Linked DNA regions of Prochlorococcus marinus XMU1419. The protein of the gene in region 1 binds, or shares a complex with, the protein of each later gene. Links are inferred from orthologs where the notes say so. Each region holds a gene or a part of one and is shown in the gene's direction. Other genes may lie near its edges. The genes, in order: dnaG and dnaB.

The links.
Region 2: the proteins of dnaG (region 1) and dnaB are in contact, whole or in part, in a crystal structure (PDB 2R6A), measured with the Geobacillus stearothermophilus proteins. The link is inferred for Prochlorococcus marinus XMU1419 from one-to-one orthologs. Residues at the interface, in WP_049624496.1 of Geobacillus stearothermophilus: Lys456, Leu457, Leu458, Pro459, Ala460, Asn463, Ala464, Leu467, Leu535, Leu536, Ile537, Ala538, Gln544, Glu545, Asp548, Tyr549, His552; in WP_033016901.1 of Geobacillus stearothermophilus: Ser13, Glu15, Ala16, Gln18, Glu91, Leu92, Asp94, Ala95, Val96, Pro97, Thr98, Ala99, Ala100, Asn101, Tyr104, Tyr105, Ile108.

The regions. Positions count from the first base shown.
Region 1 is NZ_JAAORO010000002.1:172,288-181,693, forward strand. The notes cover bases 2,393-5,289. They hold dnaG (DNA primase), read left to right. Parts: upstream 2,393-2,772; coding sequence 2,773-4,806; downstream 4,807-5,289. Other genes in these bases: HA151_RS04555 (DMT family transporter), read right to left, coding at 2,393-2,677; HA151_RS04565 (serine hydroxymethyltransferase), read right to left, coding at 4,823-5,289. Also shown: HA151_RS04535 (PAM68 family protein), read right to left, coding at 1-416; rpsO (30S ribosomal protein S15), read right to left, coding at 426-695; Holliday junction branch migration protein RuvA, read right to left, coding at 728-1,405; HA151_RS04550 (glycine zipper 2TM domain-containing protein), read right to left, coding at 1,406-1,768; more of HA151_RS04555, read right to left, coding at 1,787-2,392; more of HA151_RS04565, read right to left, coding at 5,290-5,290; HA151_RS04570 (Y-family DNA polymerase), read right to left, coding at 5,301-6,587; HA151_RS04575 (LexA family protein), read right to left, coding at 6,584-7,000; HA151_RS04580 (23S rRNA (pseudouridine(1915)-N(3))-methyltransferase RlmH), read right to left, coding at 7,099-7,515; HA151_RS04585 (hypothetical protein), read right to left, coding at 7,535-7,867; 16S rRNA (adenine(1518)-N(6)/adenine(1519)-N(6))-dimethyltransferase RsmA, read left to right, coding at 7,924-8,748; ispE (4-(cytidine 5'-diphospho)-2-C-methyl-D-erythritol kinase), read left to right, coding at 8,761-9,406. UniProt on the Escherichia coli protein: RNA polymerase that catalyzes the synthesis of short RNA molecules used as primers for DNA polymerase during DNA replication.
Region 2 is NZ_JAAORO010000003.1:541,800-551,165, forward strand. What follows is about bases 2,178-5,034. They hold dnaB (replicative DNA helicase), read left to right. Parts: upstream 2,178-2,843; coding sequence 2,844-4,226; downstream 4,227-5,034. Other genes in these bases: HA151_RS09055 (acyl-CoA desaturase), read left to right, coding at 2,178-2,309; rplI (50S ribosomal protein L9), read left to right, coding at 2,330-2,785; mnmG (tRNA uridine-5-carboxymethylaminomethyl(34) synthesis enzyme MnmG), read left to right, coding at 4,240-5,034. In the rest of the region: HA151_RS09045 (aminotransferase class I/II-fold pyridoxal phosphate-dependent enzyme), read right to left, coding at 1-579; HA151_RS09050 (hypothetical protein), read right to left, coding at 597-1,295; more of HA151_RS09055, read left to right, coding at 1,371-2,177; more of mnmG, read left to right, coding at 5,035-6,207; HA151_RS09075 (chorismate lyase), read left to right, coding at 6,256-6,831; HA151_RS09080 (RNA helicase), read right to left, coding at 6,811-7,374; HA151_RS09085 (SprT family zinc-dependent metalloprotease), read right to left, coding at 7,458-7,985; HA151_RS09090 (hypothetical protein), read left to right, coding at 8,070-8,489; HA151_RS09095 (RNA ligase family protein), read left to right, coding at 8,514-9,366. UniProt on the Escherichia coli protein: The main replicative DNA helicase, it participates in initiation and elongation during chromosome replication. Travels ahead of the DNA replisome, separating dsDNA into templates for DNA synthesis.

The DNA.
Region 1 (9,406 bases):
TTAAAGGCAGCTTTTGCACGTTGTATATTCATTGGTATATTTTCAATACCAAAAAAAGATCCAGGCTCTTTATCCCAACTAGCTGATAATATTCCAAAACTCAATCCTGCTAGACCTAACAAGAAAAACAATGCTGAAATTGCAATGGTTGAGGAAGGAGGTATTTCAGCAATATTTCTTGTAACTATAATGTAGCTAACGACAAAAACAGACATTCCTAATATTGTCGGTATTCCAGCTGTAAAGAATATTCTTCTTGCCATTCTGTCAGCAACATATTTTGGGATGCCACTAGATGATGGATTTGGCTTACTTACAGGAATAGATGTTTTTTCTAGATTAGCGAAAGCAGTTGTTTCAGAATAGTTTTTTTTCTTTTTATTTTGTGTCTTTTTTTTTGATTGCTTTTTTTTCATTAATTGAGATCATCCTCTGATTCCAATTTTCTTAACTAGTTCTTGATATTTTTGAACGTTTTTGTCTTTTATGTAAGATAGTAATCTTTTCCTTTTACCAATCATTTTTAATAATCCTTGCCTTGAAGCGAAATCATGAATGTTTCCTTGAAGATGATCACTTAATTTCGATATTCTTTTAGAAAGCATTGCTACCTGAACTTCAACTGAACCTGTATCAGTTGGATGCACCTGATGATTTTCAATCAGCTTCTGTTTTTCAGCTGTATCTAATGACATAAAATTTATTTCTTTTTATCTATGATACTACGTCATCTAGCTATATTACTACTATCCTCATCCAGATAATGCATAGCTAATTTCAATAGTTTTTCAAATGATAAATTATTTTCTTTTTTACCTAGGAGATCTATTTCTTTAATAATAATTGGCAAAATAGTATTTATTTCTTTGTTTTTGTAACTTAATGATTGAAGGGTTAACTGAAGGTCTTCTATCATTTTATTTATCTCAGGATCCTTAATCTCAAATTCATCTTTGTTTTTTTCTTCTTCATGTAATATTTCGCTTTTAAATTTGCTTTTTAATTCTAAAATTAACCGATCACTCATTTTTTGTCCTATACCAGGTACAGAACAAATTAATTTTTTGTCTTGTGTTTGTATTGCATTTATAACTTCACTAATAGAAAATTTGTTTAATATCCCAATACCAATTTGAGATCCAACACCTCGAATACTTAAAATTTCAATGAAGAAATTTTTTTGATCCTTTGATGTAAAGCCAAATAATAAATCTGAATCTTCTTTTTTTATATGCTTTATCCAAAGATTGATGTTTTTAGTAGATATCTGATTTGTTTTTAACTTGAGAAAAAAAGATTCTAGTATTTGTATTTCGTATCCTAATCCTTGGCAATTTATTAAAACAAAAAATTTTTGATTAGTTTGCCATAAATCAACTAAATCTCCATTTATCCAACTAATCAATTAACCACCATCCACTTGACATCCAATTAGAGCCCCTGCAGTACCTCCCGCTGGTACGGCCCAAAACCTGTCTTTCCCTCTAGATGAGGATAATGCAATTCCAGCACCAAGAAGACCCCCTATAACAGAACCTTCACTACAGTCATTATCATCTATTTTTTCAGCTTTGTTTTGACCTCCACAAGGTATTACAACGTCTACCTCATAACTTTTTACGTAGCCTGGGTTTGATCTCGTTCCAGGAATGTATTCTTCTCTATATTCAGTTCTTGTACAAGTTACTGATTTTGGGGTTGTTGCATTAACTTGAGCAATAGGAGAAAAACAAAATAATAAAGCTAAATAGTGAAATTTCATCATCATTTTTAAACTAATTGTATTCTATGTCCTTTTGATTATTTTGGTAGTAGATATAATAGTTCCTAATAAAACTAGTGAGGCGCCTAATAAAAAATTTATGTTTATTATTTCACTAAAAAACAAAATCCCCCAAATTGAACCAAATAATACTTGTAAATAATTAATTATTGATGCTTCAGAAGCAGGTAAATTCTTTAATCCTATAGTTAAGAAAGTCTGACCTAATTGAGTAAATAAACCAATTCCTAATATCCAAACTAATTCACTCCAATTTGGGGTAACCCAATTGATTAATACTATTGGCAATAGAGTTATAAAAGAAACAAGTGGGAAATATTCAATAATTACATAAATATCTTCACTAATTGAAAGTTTCTTAACTGTAACGTAAGCTAATGCAGTGCAGATTGCTCCAAGAAATGCTATCAAAATCGAAATAATTTCAATTTCAACGTTTATATTTGATAATTGGCTTGGATTCAATATTACTAATATTCCAATCCAGGCAATAATTAATGCAAAAATTATATTACGCTTTATTTTTTCGTTTATAAATATGACAGCAAATATAGATATAAAAATAGGATATGTGTACTGAATGACTGTAGATATACTAAGAGGCATATTTCTTATCGCATAAAAAATACAAATTAAAGCTAAAGTTCCTAAAAAACCTCTTAAGATAAGTAGTGGCCTATTTTTGCCCCAAGGATTTATATTTTTTATGTTAATTATAAATAATGTAATTATTAAACTTATCAATGATCTAAATAAAACTAATTCATAAATAGGTATCCTTTTATCAATATTTTTTACGCACAAAGTCATCAAACTGAAGAAGAATGAGGCAAATACCAAATTATACTTTTTTAATGAATTAAGTCTTTTTTCTAATTTTTCGATATTTATCATTTAAAAAAATAATTTTATTGTGAAATTAAGTAGATTCTTATTTGATTTTGACCTATAACGAATAAATCATTATTTATTTTTCGATAATAATCTCAATGGTTCATTCTATACACCCAAGAACTATTCAAGAGGTTAAGGAAAAAGCAGATATTGTTGACGTTATATCTGAACATATTGTTCTTAAGAAGAAAGGCAAGGAATTTGTTGGGATTTGCCCTTTTCATGATGATACTAAGCCATCTATGACGGTATCACCTAGTAAACAATTCTATTATTGTTTTTCTTGTGGTGCTGGTGGTAACTCTATTAAATTTTTAATGGAATTTACTCGTGCAAATTTTTCAGATGTTGTACTTTCTCTCGCTAAAAAAAATAATATAAATGTTGAAAATCTCGAGGGTCCCCAATTAGAAGCTTATAAAAAACAATTATCTAGAAAGGAAGAGCTTTATAAAATATTAAGAGTTACTAAAAATTGGTTTAAGTCTCAATTAAATAATTCTCTTGGTGTTGAAGCTATGAAATATTTAACATCAAAGAGAAACTTGAGTAACAAGATTATTGATAACTTTGAATTAGGTTTTGCCCCAAATTCATGGAATGATTTATTTGAATATCTATCCAAGGTAGAAAAATTTCCTATCAATTTAATATTAGCTTCCGGTCTTGCAATATCTAAAGATAATTCTGACAAGATTTATGATCGTTTTAGAAATAGATTAATTGTTCCAATTCATGATATGCAGGGAAGAGTAGTTGCTTTTGGAGGAAGATCTCTTGATGCTCAGGAACCTAAATACCTGAATTCTCCTGAATCAGAGATATTTGAAAAGGGCAAAATGTTGTTTGCATTTGAAAAAGCTTCTAGCAATATTAGGAAAAGAGATAAAGCTATTATTGTTGAAGGATACTTTGATGTAATTTCTCTTCATGCAAAAGGTATTAATAATTCTGTAGCTTCCCTTGGTACTGCATTAAATAAGTATCAAATTTCTCAACTTTGTAGATGTACAGATAATAAAAATATAATTTTGAATTTTGATTCTGATAATGCAGGAATTTTAGCTACAAAAAGAGTAATTAAAGAAGTCGAGAGTCTATCCATTCATGATCAAATTAATCTTAAGATACTTCAACTAAGTGATTTTAAAGATCCTGACGAATATTTAAATAGTCATACTCCTGAAGATTATTTTAATTTGATTGATAATTCATCCTTTTGGATTGATTGGGAGATTGATCAGATCTTTAAAGATAAAGATTTAACTAAGTCAGAAATTTTCCAGAGTGTTATTTCTTCATTGGTAAAATTGCTGAGTAAATTACCTCAATCATCAACCAGGACTCATTACCTACAAAAAGTTTCCGAACGATTAAGTAAGGGTCAAGCCAGGTTAGCTATACAGTTTGAACAAGATTTAAGAAATCAAGTTAAGGGATTTCGTTGGCATGGTAGATCAAAAAAATTTGAACAACCAAATGAAATTTCTCGTCGTGAGAAAAATGAATCGGAAATAATCTTTTATTATTTGCATTGTCCTGATCTTAGACTCTTTATTCGTGATGAATTTCTTAAAAGAGAAATTAATGGTTTTAATACTAAATATATTCAAAATTTATGGGAATCTATTTCAACAATTGAACAAAATAATTTGGGTTTAAATTATTTAAATGAATTAAAACAAACAAATAATCAAATTCTTCAAAAAGATCTTTCTGCTATTAATCTAATTTCACTTTTGCCTGACTACTTAGCTATTAATAATCCGGAATCATCAAATAAAATTAATATTTTTGTTAATCCAAATGAGTTGTACTTAACATTGCTTAGTAATCCTAAAGACAATTTACTTGGAACTTTATCACTTCTTGAAAAATATAATTCTCTAAAAAGATGTAGACACTTGATCGAATCTTGGGGATCTCAAAGATTAAAAACCTTAGAAAACTGTATATCCATCTTAATTGATAATTCATCTTCAAGTTCCTCAAATACAAATAAAGAAATAGATGATCTTTTTAAGGATTTAAACTCAGATGCCATTAAATTTCAGGAATTATATTACTTAGAAAGACAACATATAAATTTTTTAGACAAACAACGTTGTGGCAATTTCATCGCTAGTTAATATAAAAATTTTTAATTTATAGGCAGTATTTTTTAATCAAGTTTTTAACTTTTTTGGGTTTATCTTCAAGAACATAAGCTTCTACTTCTTTTGCATAAGTACCAGAAAAATTTGAACTAGAGAACTCTAATGCTTTTCTTTTACTTTGATGCAATTTGCTTTCTAATTTTTTTATATCCCCTACTATTTTATTGTTATTACATTTTTGTATAGCATGAGCTGCTTCATGTCTTAATGCTTTTCTTATTGCCAATTCTGTTTTGAAGTTATCTTTGTTTGGTCCATGCTTTTTATTTCTATAATTCGTTTTCCTTTTTGCATTTTCAGTACATATTATTATTTTATTTTCTTCAAAGTTATGTAGTCCTTTTATTTCTTTGTTTAAAAGGCATTCAATTTTATTTTCTTCAACTATATAGTTTGCTTTTATTAATAAGTCAAGAATTTCTTTATCTAATTTGCTCAAAAATATTATAAATTCCATTTAATTTTGTTTACTTCACTATAGTTGGGATTTTTTCTATATCAGTTGTAGATGAGCGACTTAAGAAATTCTTGTTCATAGTCCAACTTTGTGCTTTTTTTGTAATAGCCCATGTAATTGCATTGTTATTAAATCTTTTATTTAATAAATCAATAGTTCTCATTAGATTTGCTGATTTTTTCAGGTCTTTCTGAGACTTGTAATTGATAACTGATTGCTGTAAGTATTCGCTATTAGTTAAATCCTGCATTAAAACACCAGCTTTTGAAAATTTATATTCGGGATTATAAATTTCTTTAGATAATTCAACTACTATTTTTAAAATGCTATTTGTGTCGTCTGTTGCATTTGTAAGCTTTCTATGAGCACTTCTTTGATAATTTTGATTTGAATATTTACTGGTTCTGGCAAATACTCTAATATCGGATGATTGCAAATTCTGACTTCTCATTTTTTCAGATGCTTTTATTGCGTGAGTCGCCAGTGCTTGAGTTAAGTCTTCTAATTTTGTGACAGGAGTACCGAAACTCCTGCTCACCTGAATTTCTTTTTTTGATTTCTTGTTTTTTTCTATGGGCAGGCATCTATGGCCTTTCAGTTCTAATTGCAGTCTTTTCCCTACGATGCCTAATTTCTTAATGATTTCATTTTCTTCCATATCTCTTAGTTCTCTGGCATTTTTAATACCTTTACTTTGCAACCAATTAGAGGTTTGTTTCCCGACTCCCCATATCTTATCTATACTAATTCTTTTTAAATAATTATTCTCATTTTCGGTTCTAGCTAAATCAAATATTCCAGCTGAATAATCAATATTTTTAGCTAGTTTATTAGCAATTTTTGCTCTTACTTTATTTTCTCCTATTCCTACTGTTATGGTAATCCCTAGATTCTGATATATTAATGATCTTATGCTTCTTGCCCAAGGATATAGATTTTCATCATTAGGTCTAGAAATTGAGACGAATGCTTCGTCAATAGAATAAATTTCTATCTGTTCACAGTAATTTTTCAGTAAATTCATTAGTCTTCTACTCATATCCCCATAAAGCGAGTAGTTTGAGCTTAAGACTGCTACATCTAATTTATTTAGTCTTTCTTTGACCTTAAAATACGGAGTTCCCATTTTAATTTTTAAAGCTCGCGCTTCAGGGCTTCTTGCAATGATACATCCGTCATTATTAGATAAAATTACTACTGGTTTATTTCTCAAATGAGGATTAATATTTTGTTCACATGATGCGTAAAAATTATTAGCATCTATAAGAGCTATTGCATCAATATTTGAAATTTTCATAAATAGCTATGTATTGAATAAATAACAACTCCCCATATCTGTACATCAATATGGTTTTTAAATCTAAAATCAGGATAATTATGATTTTCTGCTTTTAAATATAATTCATTATTTTTTATAGATAATCTTTTTATTGTAAATTCTCCGTCTATCATTGCAATGATGATATTCCCTGGCCTGGCTGTTAAGCTCTTGTCTACTATTATTAAATCTTTATCTTTAATTCCTGCATTTATCATTGAGTCACCTTTAACTCTAAGAAAAAAAGTGCTAAACGGATTAGATATTAAATGTTCGTTTAAATCAATATTTTCTTCTGTATAGTCATCTGCAGGAGAAGGAAACCCTGCTGATACCGAATCAGTTAATAAGGGGATTTTAAATTTTTTAATAGTTGAATCAAAGGAATCCAAGGTTAAATTAATAGTATATATGTACTATATAGCAAAAACTCAAAAAATAGTTAGTTATTAAACTTTTATAGATTAATTTTAGATTGAATCTAATCTTTTTAAGAACGATGATAAGGGGAGTTGTTAGATATAGAAATAGCTCTATAGATTTGCTCGATTAGGATTAATCTGGCTAATTCATGAGGAAAAGTTAAAGGAGATAGGCTTAGTACAAGATCTGATTTTTCTTTTATATCTGAACTAACTCCATCAGTATCACCGATTAAGAAATTAATTTTTTTATTTTTAAAATTCAAGAGTAAGGAACATAGTTCAACTGAATTAAACTGTTTCCCTTCTTCACTTAGGCAGATAATAATATTGTTATTGGATCTAAGATTATTTAAATTAAAAGTCTTTAACTCATTAATGACAAGTTCAGGCATTCTTTTTTTGTATTGATTAATTCCATCTCTAATCCAAAGTTTCTTTATTTTGCCAATAGCATAAATTGCTAATCTATTACTCTGAAGCATAAGTAAATATTAAAAATAATTATTCATCAAGAAGATAATTAAATTCATCATATAGTTCCTCTTCGGTTGTTAATTTCTTGGATAAATTATGTTTTTTAGAATTCATATTAATTTGATTAATCTCACTTTCTCTTAGTGAGTTATTAATATTAGAAGTCTCTTCTAAAGATTCTGAATTATCAATTAACGAATAAAAAATTTTATTGGGATCTTCTGAATTTTGTGGATTGGGGATTAAATTATCATTATTAGTTATATTTGTGTAATTATTTATATTTTTACTTTCGTTATTTAAATTTTTCTTTTTTTTTAATTTATTGAGTTTATCTAAATTTTTTTTTGATAAGCTCATGATATAAAGTATTAAATAAATTCATATTTAATTTAAACATATTATTTATCTTTTAGATGAATTCTAAAAACTATCATCAAAAAAAAAGATTTGGACAACACTGGTTGGTAAATAAAAAAATATTAGAAAAAATTAAAGAAATTGCTGTTCTTAATGAAAATGACTTTATTTTAGAAATTGGTCCTGGCAAAGGAGCTTTAACGTCTAAGTTGTTAAATTCAGAAATTAAAAAATTACATGCAATTGAATTAGATAAAGATTTAATAAATTTATTAAATGATAAATTCAATAATAATGATAAGTTTTCGCTGCAGCAGGGAGATATTCTTTCTGTAAATTTAGATTCGATTAATAAGAAGATTACAAAAGTGATTGCAAATATTCCTTACAATATAACTGGACCAATATTGGATATTTTCATAGGTCGATTGGGCATTATAAGAAACTATAATTACGAAAAAATAATATTTTTGATGCAGAAAGACGTTGTAGATAGGATTTTGTCAAAAGAAGGTAGTCCCAATGCTGGGGCGCTTAGTATAAGGATGCAACTATTATCAAAAATAAAAAGAATATGTGATGTTCCGCCTTCATCATTTAGTCCGCCTCCAAAAGTTTTTTCTTCTTTAGTAGTTTTCGAACCAATTAAAAATGATTTAAGATTAGAAATTAGCCTAGAAAAATATATAGATAAACTTCTTCGGATTTCATTTAATTCAAGAAGAAAAATGCTTAGAAATACTCTTAATTCAATACTTTCAAATGAAGAGATAAATGAATTATCTGAATCTTCAAAAGTTTGTTTTAATTTAAGACCACAAGATATTTCAATTGACCAATGGATTAAGCTTGCAGAAAATTGTATTAAAATTAAAAAATAAAAATTTAAGTATATGCAAGATTCAGCTAAAACGAAAATTAATATAAAATCTCCTGCCAAAATAAATTTGCACCTTGAAGTTATTGGTAAAAGAGAGGACGGATTTCATGAGTTAGCAATGATTATGCAAAATATCGATCTTTCTGATTATTTAGAATTTGAAATTAATAATGAAGGTTTAATTAAACTTGAGTCTGATTGTAATGATTTAAGCTTATCTGATGATAACTTAATTGTTAAATCGGCAAATCTATTAAGGAAAAAATCAAATACAAATTACGGTGCAAATGTATTTTTAAGAAAAAATATTCCAATTGGCGCAGGATTAGCTGGTGGATCCAGTAATGCAGCAGCAACATTAATTGGTCTTAATAAATTATGGGATTTGAACTTTGATCAAGAAACATTATGTTCATTAGCATCAACTTTAGGATCTGATATTCCCTTTTTTATAAATGGTGGTATTCAATTATGTTTTGGAAGAGGAGAAATTTTGGAGAAATTAGATTCAAACTTTGAATATGGAGTAATTCTTATAAAAAATCGAGATGTATCAGTATCTACAGCTGAAACTTATAAAAAATATAGTAATAGATTTTGTGATCAATATCTTACTGATAGAGAAATGATTGAGAACATAAGAGAAAATTTAAGAGATA
Region 2 (9,366 bases), on another replicon or contig:
ACTACAAATTTTTTCTATCTGATGATTCGTAAGAGACTTTCTCCAACTATATCCACAACTTTTTTGTATGAATACTAATTTGCATGAATTTTCTTTAAAAGAATGAACAATTTTTTCTTCAAAAGAATCAAAATTCTCGCAAATATTTATTTGCTTATATTCAATGTCAAAATCTTTAAGTGAGCCTTTTCCTCCTCCCCTTATTCCTATGACTTCTTCTAACGTGTCATATGGTTGTCCCGTAATAGATAACATTACATCTCCAGGTCGAAGAATTCCAAATAAGACAGAACTTATTGCATGCGTTCCGCTTACAAATTGCATCCTCACAGCAGCCTTTTCAGCAAGAAACAATCTTGCAAAAACTGCATCAATTTTTTCTCTAGATATATCATCATGTCCACTACCAGAAGATTGATTGAAATGACTAGTAGAAACTTTTTCTTCCTTAAAAATTGTCAAAATATTTTCTAATTTCTGGAAAACCTGATTAGACCTTTCTTGGAAAACTTTACTTAAACTTTCTTCGACAGAAAGAATAGAGTTTTCAGCGAGTTTTAAGTTATTGTCAGGAGTCATTAATTAAAAAAATAATCTTATTTTTCAGAAGCTAAATTTCTTAATTCTGCGAGGAAAGCATTAGGTCCCCTGCCATGAAAATAAGAAAGATTTTTTGAAGCCTCATATAAATCAAGAAGTTCTCCATCTAATTCTTCTGCAGTATAATCTCTAATTCCTGCAATTACCTCAGCAAAACGTTCTCTACGGGCAGATTTATTGACAGCATAGGCTTTCATTACTTGCATTTTACATGATCTCCAAGCCTTATTCTGGCAAAAATGTACTGAAAGAGCATCACTCAAAGCAGAAGCTTCTTCATCTTCTATGTACCAGTCAAAAGATGAAGGTAGAGGTTTTAATCCTGAAAATATCTCGAATAATTCCCCCGCCGACAATGGATGACCAGAATCATTTTTAAGGGGTAATGCAGACTCTTCCAAAGATTTCCATAACTCTGGGTAATCACTTTCAAAACGATCCCTGATTTTTTCAATACCTTGATCAAGAATCGTATTAACTTGAGCTAAAGCTAGAAAAACTTCAGGACCTGGCGAAGATAACTTCCCATTCCTAAGATTAGAAATTTGTGAATTATGAACTTTGCCTAAATCAAGAACTTCAGAAAGTAATGGCAAAACTCTGTGTGACCATCCATTTCTTTCATGCCAGAGATGTATCAAATGAGCCATAGCCCTTCGACCTCTAGATAATTTATCGCGATATCCGAGACTCACAGATAATTAAACTTATCAATAGTATAGTATGATAATATTACATATCGGCAATTTTGAAAATAGCATTTCAATATCATGAATTCAGTGATTTTCCAAGAAACAGCAAAATTAAAAAAACCTGTTCCAGCTGAAAAAGTTATAGAACTCTCAGAAAAATTACTTGAACCTTCCAGTCATTCAAAAAGATATCCTCCAAGACTACATAAAACTTGGGGAACGATAATTTTCATGGTTGCAATTCATATTCTTTCTCTTGTAGCTATACAACCAAAATTTTGGAGTCTCCCTGCAGTAGTATCACTATTATTTTTTTATTGGGTAACTGCTTGTTTAGGAGTCACCCTTGGATATCACAGATTGTTATCTCATAGATCATTCATCGTTCCAAGATGGTTAGAAAGATTTTTTGCTACCTGTGGGGCTATAAGTTGCCAGCATGGACCAATAGATTGGGTAGGTTTACACAGGCATCACCACTCCTTTTCAGATACTGAAGTTGATCATCACAATAGTAAAAGGGGGTTTTGGTGGAGTCATATGGGTTGGATGTTTAAAGACGTTGAAGCTCTAAAAGCTGTTCCAAAACTAAGTGCAGATTTAATTAAGGATCCATACTATAGATTTCTAAATAAATATTTTTTATTCTTACAAATTCCTATTGCACTCTCTTTGTACGCAATAGGTCAAAAATTAGGAGTTGGAGGATGGGCTCTAGTCCTTTGGGGAATTCCATTAAGGCTTGTAGTTGTTTATCACATAACTTGGCTAGTAAACTCTGCGACGCATTGTTGGGGTAAAGCACCATTCGAGAGTGGTGATTCATCTAAAAACAATGCGTGGGTTGCAGCATTAACATTTGGAGAAGGTTGGCATAATAATCATCATGCATTTCCCAATTCGGCAAAACAGGGATTATTTAGAGGTCAGATAGATTTAACATGGGAACATATTAAGATTCTTGCGAAATTTGGTCTTGCAAAAAAAGTAAAGTTACCCTCTAGGTCTTATTATTAACTATATTGTTCAATATTTTCATGGCAAAAAGAGTACAAGTCGCATTAACTGAATCAATCGCTTCACTAGGTAAAGAAGGAGATCTAGTTGAAGTAGCACCTGGATACGCAAGAAATTTTTTATTACCTTATGGCAAGGCAATGAATGTAACACCGGCAGTCCTTAAACAAATTGAAAGGAAGAAAGAAAAAGAAAAAATCGCTGCTGATAAGTTAAAGCAAGAAGCATTAGATTTCCAAACTGCATTATCTACCATAGGTAGGTTTACTATCAAAAAACAGGTTGGAGAAGATGGTGTTCTTTTTGGAACTGTTACCAATGGGGATGTTGCCGAAGCAATAGAAGCGGCAACTAAAAAAGAAATTGATAGAAGAAACATCACAGTTCCTGATATTCATAATTTAGGTTCTTTTACTGCAAAAATAAAATTGCATCCAGAAGTAAATGCAGAAGTGAATATTGAAGTAACAAGTTAATCAATTTGTTGCATTATTTTGAAAAGTAGCCAGAGTATATATCTAAGCAATTAAAGATATGGTTTCAGTACCTTTTCCAAATAATGGGCAAAATAAAAATTTTAAAAAGGATTTTAATAGTGAAAATGCTGGACTAGTCCCTCCTCAAAACGTTCAAGCAGAGGAAGCTGTTCTTGGTGGCATACTTCTTGATCCAGACGCGATCGGAAGAATTGCAGACCTAATTAAACCTGAAGCTTTTTATATAAATGCCCATCAAGAGATTTATAGAACGGCATTAATGTTGCATACCCAGGGTAAACCAACTGATTTAACATCAATGAGTGCTTGGTTAGCAGATAATGGATCACTAGAAAAAATTGGAGGGAACAACAAACTAGTAGAATTAGTTGAAAATGTTTCCTCTACAGCATCCATAGAACAAGTTGCTAATTTAATTAACGACAAATTCATGAGAAGGCAACTTATCAGATCTGGAAATGAGGTGGTTCAACTAGGTTTTGATCAAACTCAAGATACCAATGAAGTGCTAGATAAAGCGGAGCAAAAAATTTTTGAAATAAGTCAAGAAAAACCTTCAAAAGGTCTTACTCAAGCAGCTGAAATCCTTACAAGTACTTTCAATGAAATAGAGTCGAGATCATTAGGTACTTCAGTAGCTGGAATTCCAGTAAATTTTTACGACCTTGATGCGATGACTCAAGGATTTCAAAGAAGTGATTTAATAATTGTTGCTGGAAGACCTTCAATGGGAAAAACTTCAATAGTTCTTAATCTGGCTAAAAATGTTGCACAATCTCAAGATTTACCTGTGTGCGTATTTAGCCTTGAAATGAGTAAAGAACAGTTGACATATAGATTACTCTCTATGGAAGTTGGAATTGAGAGTGGCAGATTAAGAACAGGAAGATTACAGCAAGATGAATGGCCTTTGCTTGGAGAAGGTATCAATTCATTAGGTCAATTACCAATATTTATAGATGACAAACCTAACTTAAGTGTTTTAGAGATGAGATCTCTGTGCAGAAGATTAATAGCTGAACAAAAAAAAGAATTAGGATTAATTGTTATTGATTACCTCCAGCTGATGGAAGGATCAACCCCTGATAATAGGGTGCAAGAACTTTCACGAATAACAAGAGGTCTTAAAAGCATGGCTAGAGAATTAAAAGTGCCAGTAGTAGCTTTATCTCAGCTTAGTAGAGGAGTAGAGTCTAGAACAAATAAAAGACCAATGTTAAGCGATCTAAGAGAATCAGGATCTATTGAACAAGACGCAGATTTAGTATTAATGATTTACAGAGATGAATATTATAATCCAGAGACTGAAGATAGAGGAATTACAGAAATCATTGTCACTAAACATAGAAATGGACCCGTAGGAACTGTTAAATTATTATTTGAACCTCAATTTACTAGATTTAGGAATTTAGCTAATTAAATCGATCCTCATAATGCAAGATCATCACTCAACAAATGAATCTTTTGACATTATCGTCATTGGAGGGGGACATGCGGGATGTGAAGCTGCTATAACAACGGCAAAATTAGGATTTTCTACAGCCTTATTCACAATCAATTTAGATAGGATTGCTTGGCAACCTTGTAATCCTGCAGTTGGTGGTCCAGCAAAAAGTCAGTTAGTGCATGAAGTTGATGCATTAGGAGGAATCATTGGAAAATTAGCTGATAAAACAGCAATTCAAAAAAGAATATTAAATGCAAGTAGAGGACCAGCTGTATGGGCATTAAGAGCTCAAACAGATAAAAGAGAATACTCAAAAAAGATGATCGAAATTCTTCAAAATACAGATAATTTATCTTTAAAAGAAGCAATGATTACTGAACTGGATATTGCAAAAACTGAAGAAATTGGATTGAACTCAAAAAAAATCGTAAAAAAAAGAATAAAAGGTGTTAGGACTTTTTTTGGTAGTTATTATTCAGCAAAATCAGTTATCATTACAGCCGGTACATTCTTAGAAGGAAGAATATGGATAGGAAATAAATCAATGTCAGCTGGGAGATCAGGCGAACAAGCAGCAAAAGGTCTTACTCAAAACTTGCACGAAATTGGTATTAAAACAGAACGTTTAAAAACAGGAACTCCAGCAAGAGTTGATAAAAGAAGTATTATTTTTGATGAATTAGATATTCAACCAAGTACTGCAGCAGATAAATATTTTTCGTTTGACCCAGATATAAAAAATAATATGCCCCAAGTTAGTTGTCACATCACAAGAACAACTACCAAAACACATCAACTAATTCGAGACAATTTACATTTAACTCCTATTTACGGGGGTTTTATTGATAGTAAGGGGCCGAGATATTGTCCATCAATTGAAGATAAAATCGTTAAATTTGCTGATAAAGAATCACATCAAATTTTCTTAGAACCAGAAGGAATTAATACCCCTGAAATATATGTTCAAGGATTCTCTACAGGTTTACCCGAAAATATTCAATTAGAACTTTTAAGAACCTTACCTGGATTAAGTGAATGTAAAATGTTGCGACCAGCATATGCTGTCGAGTATGACTATATCCCTGCAACACAACTCCAACCAACACTCGAAACGAAAGAAATTAAATATTTATTTAGCGCTGGACAAATCAATGGAACTACTGGTTATGAAGAGGCAGCAGCACAAGGATTAGTTGCAGGAGTCAATGCAACAAGAAAACTAAACAAAAAAGATCCAATAATCTTCACTAGAGAAAGCAGCTATATAGGGACAATGATCAATGATTTAATTACCAAAGATCTCAAAGAACCATATAGAGTTCTTACTAGTAGAAGTGAATACAGGTTGACCCTGAGAGGAGATAATGCAGATAGGAGATTAACCCCATTAGGTTATGAACTTGGGCTAATTGATGAGAAAAGATGGTCGTTCTATCAAGAAAAAATGAAACTCCTTGAAGAAGAGAAATTAAGATTAAAAAACACTCGTTTAAAAAATACGGATGAAATATCAAAAAAAATTGAATTAGACACGGGATCAAAAATCAAAGGCTCAACAACTTTGAAAGAACTTTTAAAAAGACCAAACTTTCATTATTCAGATCTAATTAAATATAATTTGACTGAAAAAAATATAGCTTCTTCAATACAGGAAGGTGTTGAAATAGATATTAAATACGAGGGTTATCTTAAAAGACAAAAAAACAATATTGAACAAATAAATCGTCAAAGCTGTAAATCTCTGCCTCAAGAAATAAATTATGAAAAGATAGATACATTATCATTAGAAGCTAGAGAAAATTTGAATAAGATAAAGCCAAAGAATTTTGGTGATGCTTCAAAAATTCCGGGAGTAAGCAAAGCAGATTTAACTGCATTACTTGTTTGGCTAAAAATAAGAGAAATAAATAAAGAAAAGGCAAATATTTTTGTCGAAAAAAAGTTATCATCTTAAAAGCAATCGTTCAGAGCACTGAATAATAAACTTTTTAACTCACCAAAAATTTTATGGGAAGAAAAAGCTTCTACTTTTTTAGTGAAAAATTCACTCCCAGAAATATCTGGTTCATGGAAATTAATGTTGCTTGGGGATGGAAGTCCAACTAGACATCTACAGCTTTTAACTAATCAAGAGACGAAAATTAAATTAATTTCAATGCAAGTAGATCCTCTATGCATTCAAGAAGGTCCCAAAGAATTAAATCAGTTAAATGGCCCCTTAATTAGAAGACAAGTATGGATTAAAAACAATAATAAAAACCTAGCATGGGCTGAAAGTTGGTGGAATGCAGAACAAGTGAGTGAAAATTTAAAAGCCAAAGAAGAGCCAATTTGGAAGAATTTGACACAAGACAGATCAGAATTGTTTAGAGAAGTTGACCGAATTTCTCTTGTAAATTCAAATTGGTTAGAAGATCAATTTTGTTTTAAAGGACCATTCTGGTCAAGAAATTATAGATTTTTTCGAGACAAAAAGCCCTTAACGATTATTAGAGAAGTCTTTAATCCTCATTTAGAAAATTTATTAGGTTATTCAGGAATTAAAGAATTTACAAAACTATACTCTTCTTCTTCTTGATCTAGGAAGATTCCTTGATTTTGATTGACCTTGTTGGTTTAATTGATTTCTTGATAAATTATGTTCTTTTTCTGAATCTCTTTGCCATCTTTCAACTTTGAAATCCATTTCATCTGGCCAATCTTCGTTTATACTCTCTTTCCCATAAGGTAATTTTTTTTGCTCAGTTGTTTGTAAATTTTTTGGTTGCCTTAAAGATATTGCTTCTAGAGGTCTTTTTAAATAAGGTTTAGTAAATTCATAAGAATTGGATTCTCTAGTAAATGTCTTAATGTCGCTGTTATCACCGTAAAAATTATCATCATTCCAATCATCGTTATCTTCATCAAAAAATAAATCTACTTTTTCTGATACCCATTTTCCTACTTTTTTAACACTCTTACTTGAGATTCCTTGAAAATCTGAGTTCCTCCTTTTACCTGGCCTAGCCCCAGATACTCCATCGACGAATTGTCTTCCAGTTTCAAAAATTTTATCAACTTGTTTATCAACAATATTTCTATCAAAACTATTTCTAAGATTTCTAATTCTCCTTGAATCCATAAATTATTATGCTTTTTAAAATATAAATTACATTAAAAAATTAAATAATTCCAAATATAGAAACAAAAACACATCTTATATTTTTAATCAAACAAAATTAAACATTTTTTGTTCCATGATCCATTAAAGAAATTTACACAACATTTTTTACATGCAATATTCTTTATTCTTTTCCTATAGAAAAATTTTTCACCACAATTTTGACAAGTTCCTATGTATTTTAATTCTCTCCTCTCAATAGGAAATGAGTGCCTTACAGAAATTTGAAAATTCTTCTCTTTCTCATTAATTTCATTCATTTTTGCTAAGAAATTTGGGCCATGTATCTCATTTTTTTTTAATATCCTATCTACCCATGCATGAATCATCTCATGACATAAAGTACTGTTTATTTCACTAGTAGATAATTTACTCAAAATAGGTTTCGATAAGATAATTTCAGAATCCATAAGGCCATTAATTCGTTTTCTTTTATAAAAACCAGCAGTAGTTTTTAATCTATTGTCACTCCATCTAACTTTTACTAAAGGTTGATTATTAACGGCTAAGGAATTTTCAAAATATTGGCTATTAAATCTATGAAATAAAGGTAGAAGAGGAATTACAGACATTATGGATTAAAATTAGTATTATTTTGACAAAAAAAGCCATCAAAAACGATTTCTTTTCTTAAAGTAATAAAAACTCAAATCAACATGGATGCAACACTAGTAAAAGATATCGGAATTAAAGCCTTATTAGTTGGCGGAGCAGTACTAGTTTCTTTTTGGACTTTTAATGCAGTCAAATTAGTTATAAGCGCCAGAGGAATTAATCCATTAGTAAGAAAGTTTTTTGATCAAATAGCTGCTGGCAGAATTGATGCAGCTTATGGTTTGACTACAAAAACTTATAAAACTCATGTTAAACGCCAAGACTTTCTTAAATTTTTAGCTAGTTTAAACCTCAATAAATACAGAAATTTAAAATCAGGAAGACCTAGAGTCCAAGAAGATCAAATCATAATAACTTTAAATTTAAAGTCAGAAGACAAACAAGATGAGCTTCCATTAGATTTTACTTTCGCAAAAACTGATAATGATTGGAAAATAGACAGAATAGCTAAAGTGAATTAATCATTTCTTGTGAGGCAAAAAGAATTGTTTAAAGAAGAAATAATACATCAATTAGAATTACATCCAAGTAGGTTAGATAAAGAAAAAATCATCTTAAAAGCAATGGAAGAAGGTCTAGATGATTTTTTTGAAGGAATCCGAATGGCACTTAATCCATTGGTGACTTTTGGTGTGAAAATTGTTCCTGAAAAAGAGACTGAAAAAAGTCAAAAATTTTTATGGGAAGATTTTAGAAAATTAGCCAATAAGCTTATTCAAAGAGAACTTACTGGTCACGCTGCTCGCGATGCAATTCTTACCGCTATGGAATCTGCAAAAAAAGAAGAATGGAATGGATTTTATAGACGAGTTTTAATTAAAGATCTTAGATGTGGTGTATCTGAAAAAACAATCAACAAGATAGCAAAGAAATTTCCAAAATATGCTATTCCTATTTTTTCTTGTCCTCTAGCTCATGACAGTGCAAATCATGAAAAAAAAATGATAGGAAAAAAGCAAATTGAAATTAAATTAGATGGTGTACGCGTCTTAACTATTATTAGACAAAATAAAGTAGAAATGTTTTCTCGTAATGGGAAACAGTTCCATAATTTTGGTCATATTATCTCAGAAATAGAAAACGTCTTAAAAGAAGACCCAGCACCTTATGACTTAGTACTCGATGGTGAAGTAATGAGCGCTAACTTTCAAGATTTAATGAAACAGGTACATAGAAAAGATGGCAAACAAACCAAAGACGCAGTGCTCCACCTATTTGACTTGTGTCCCCTTGAAAACTTTCAAAAAGGGAGATGGAACACTAGTCAAACAAAAAGAAGTTTATTAGTAAAAGAATGGGTAGCAAAACATTCTATGCTTCTAAAACATATACAAACAC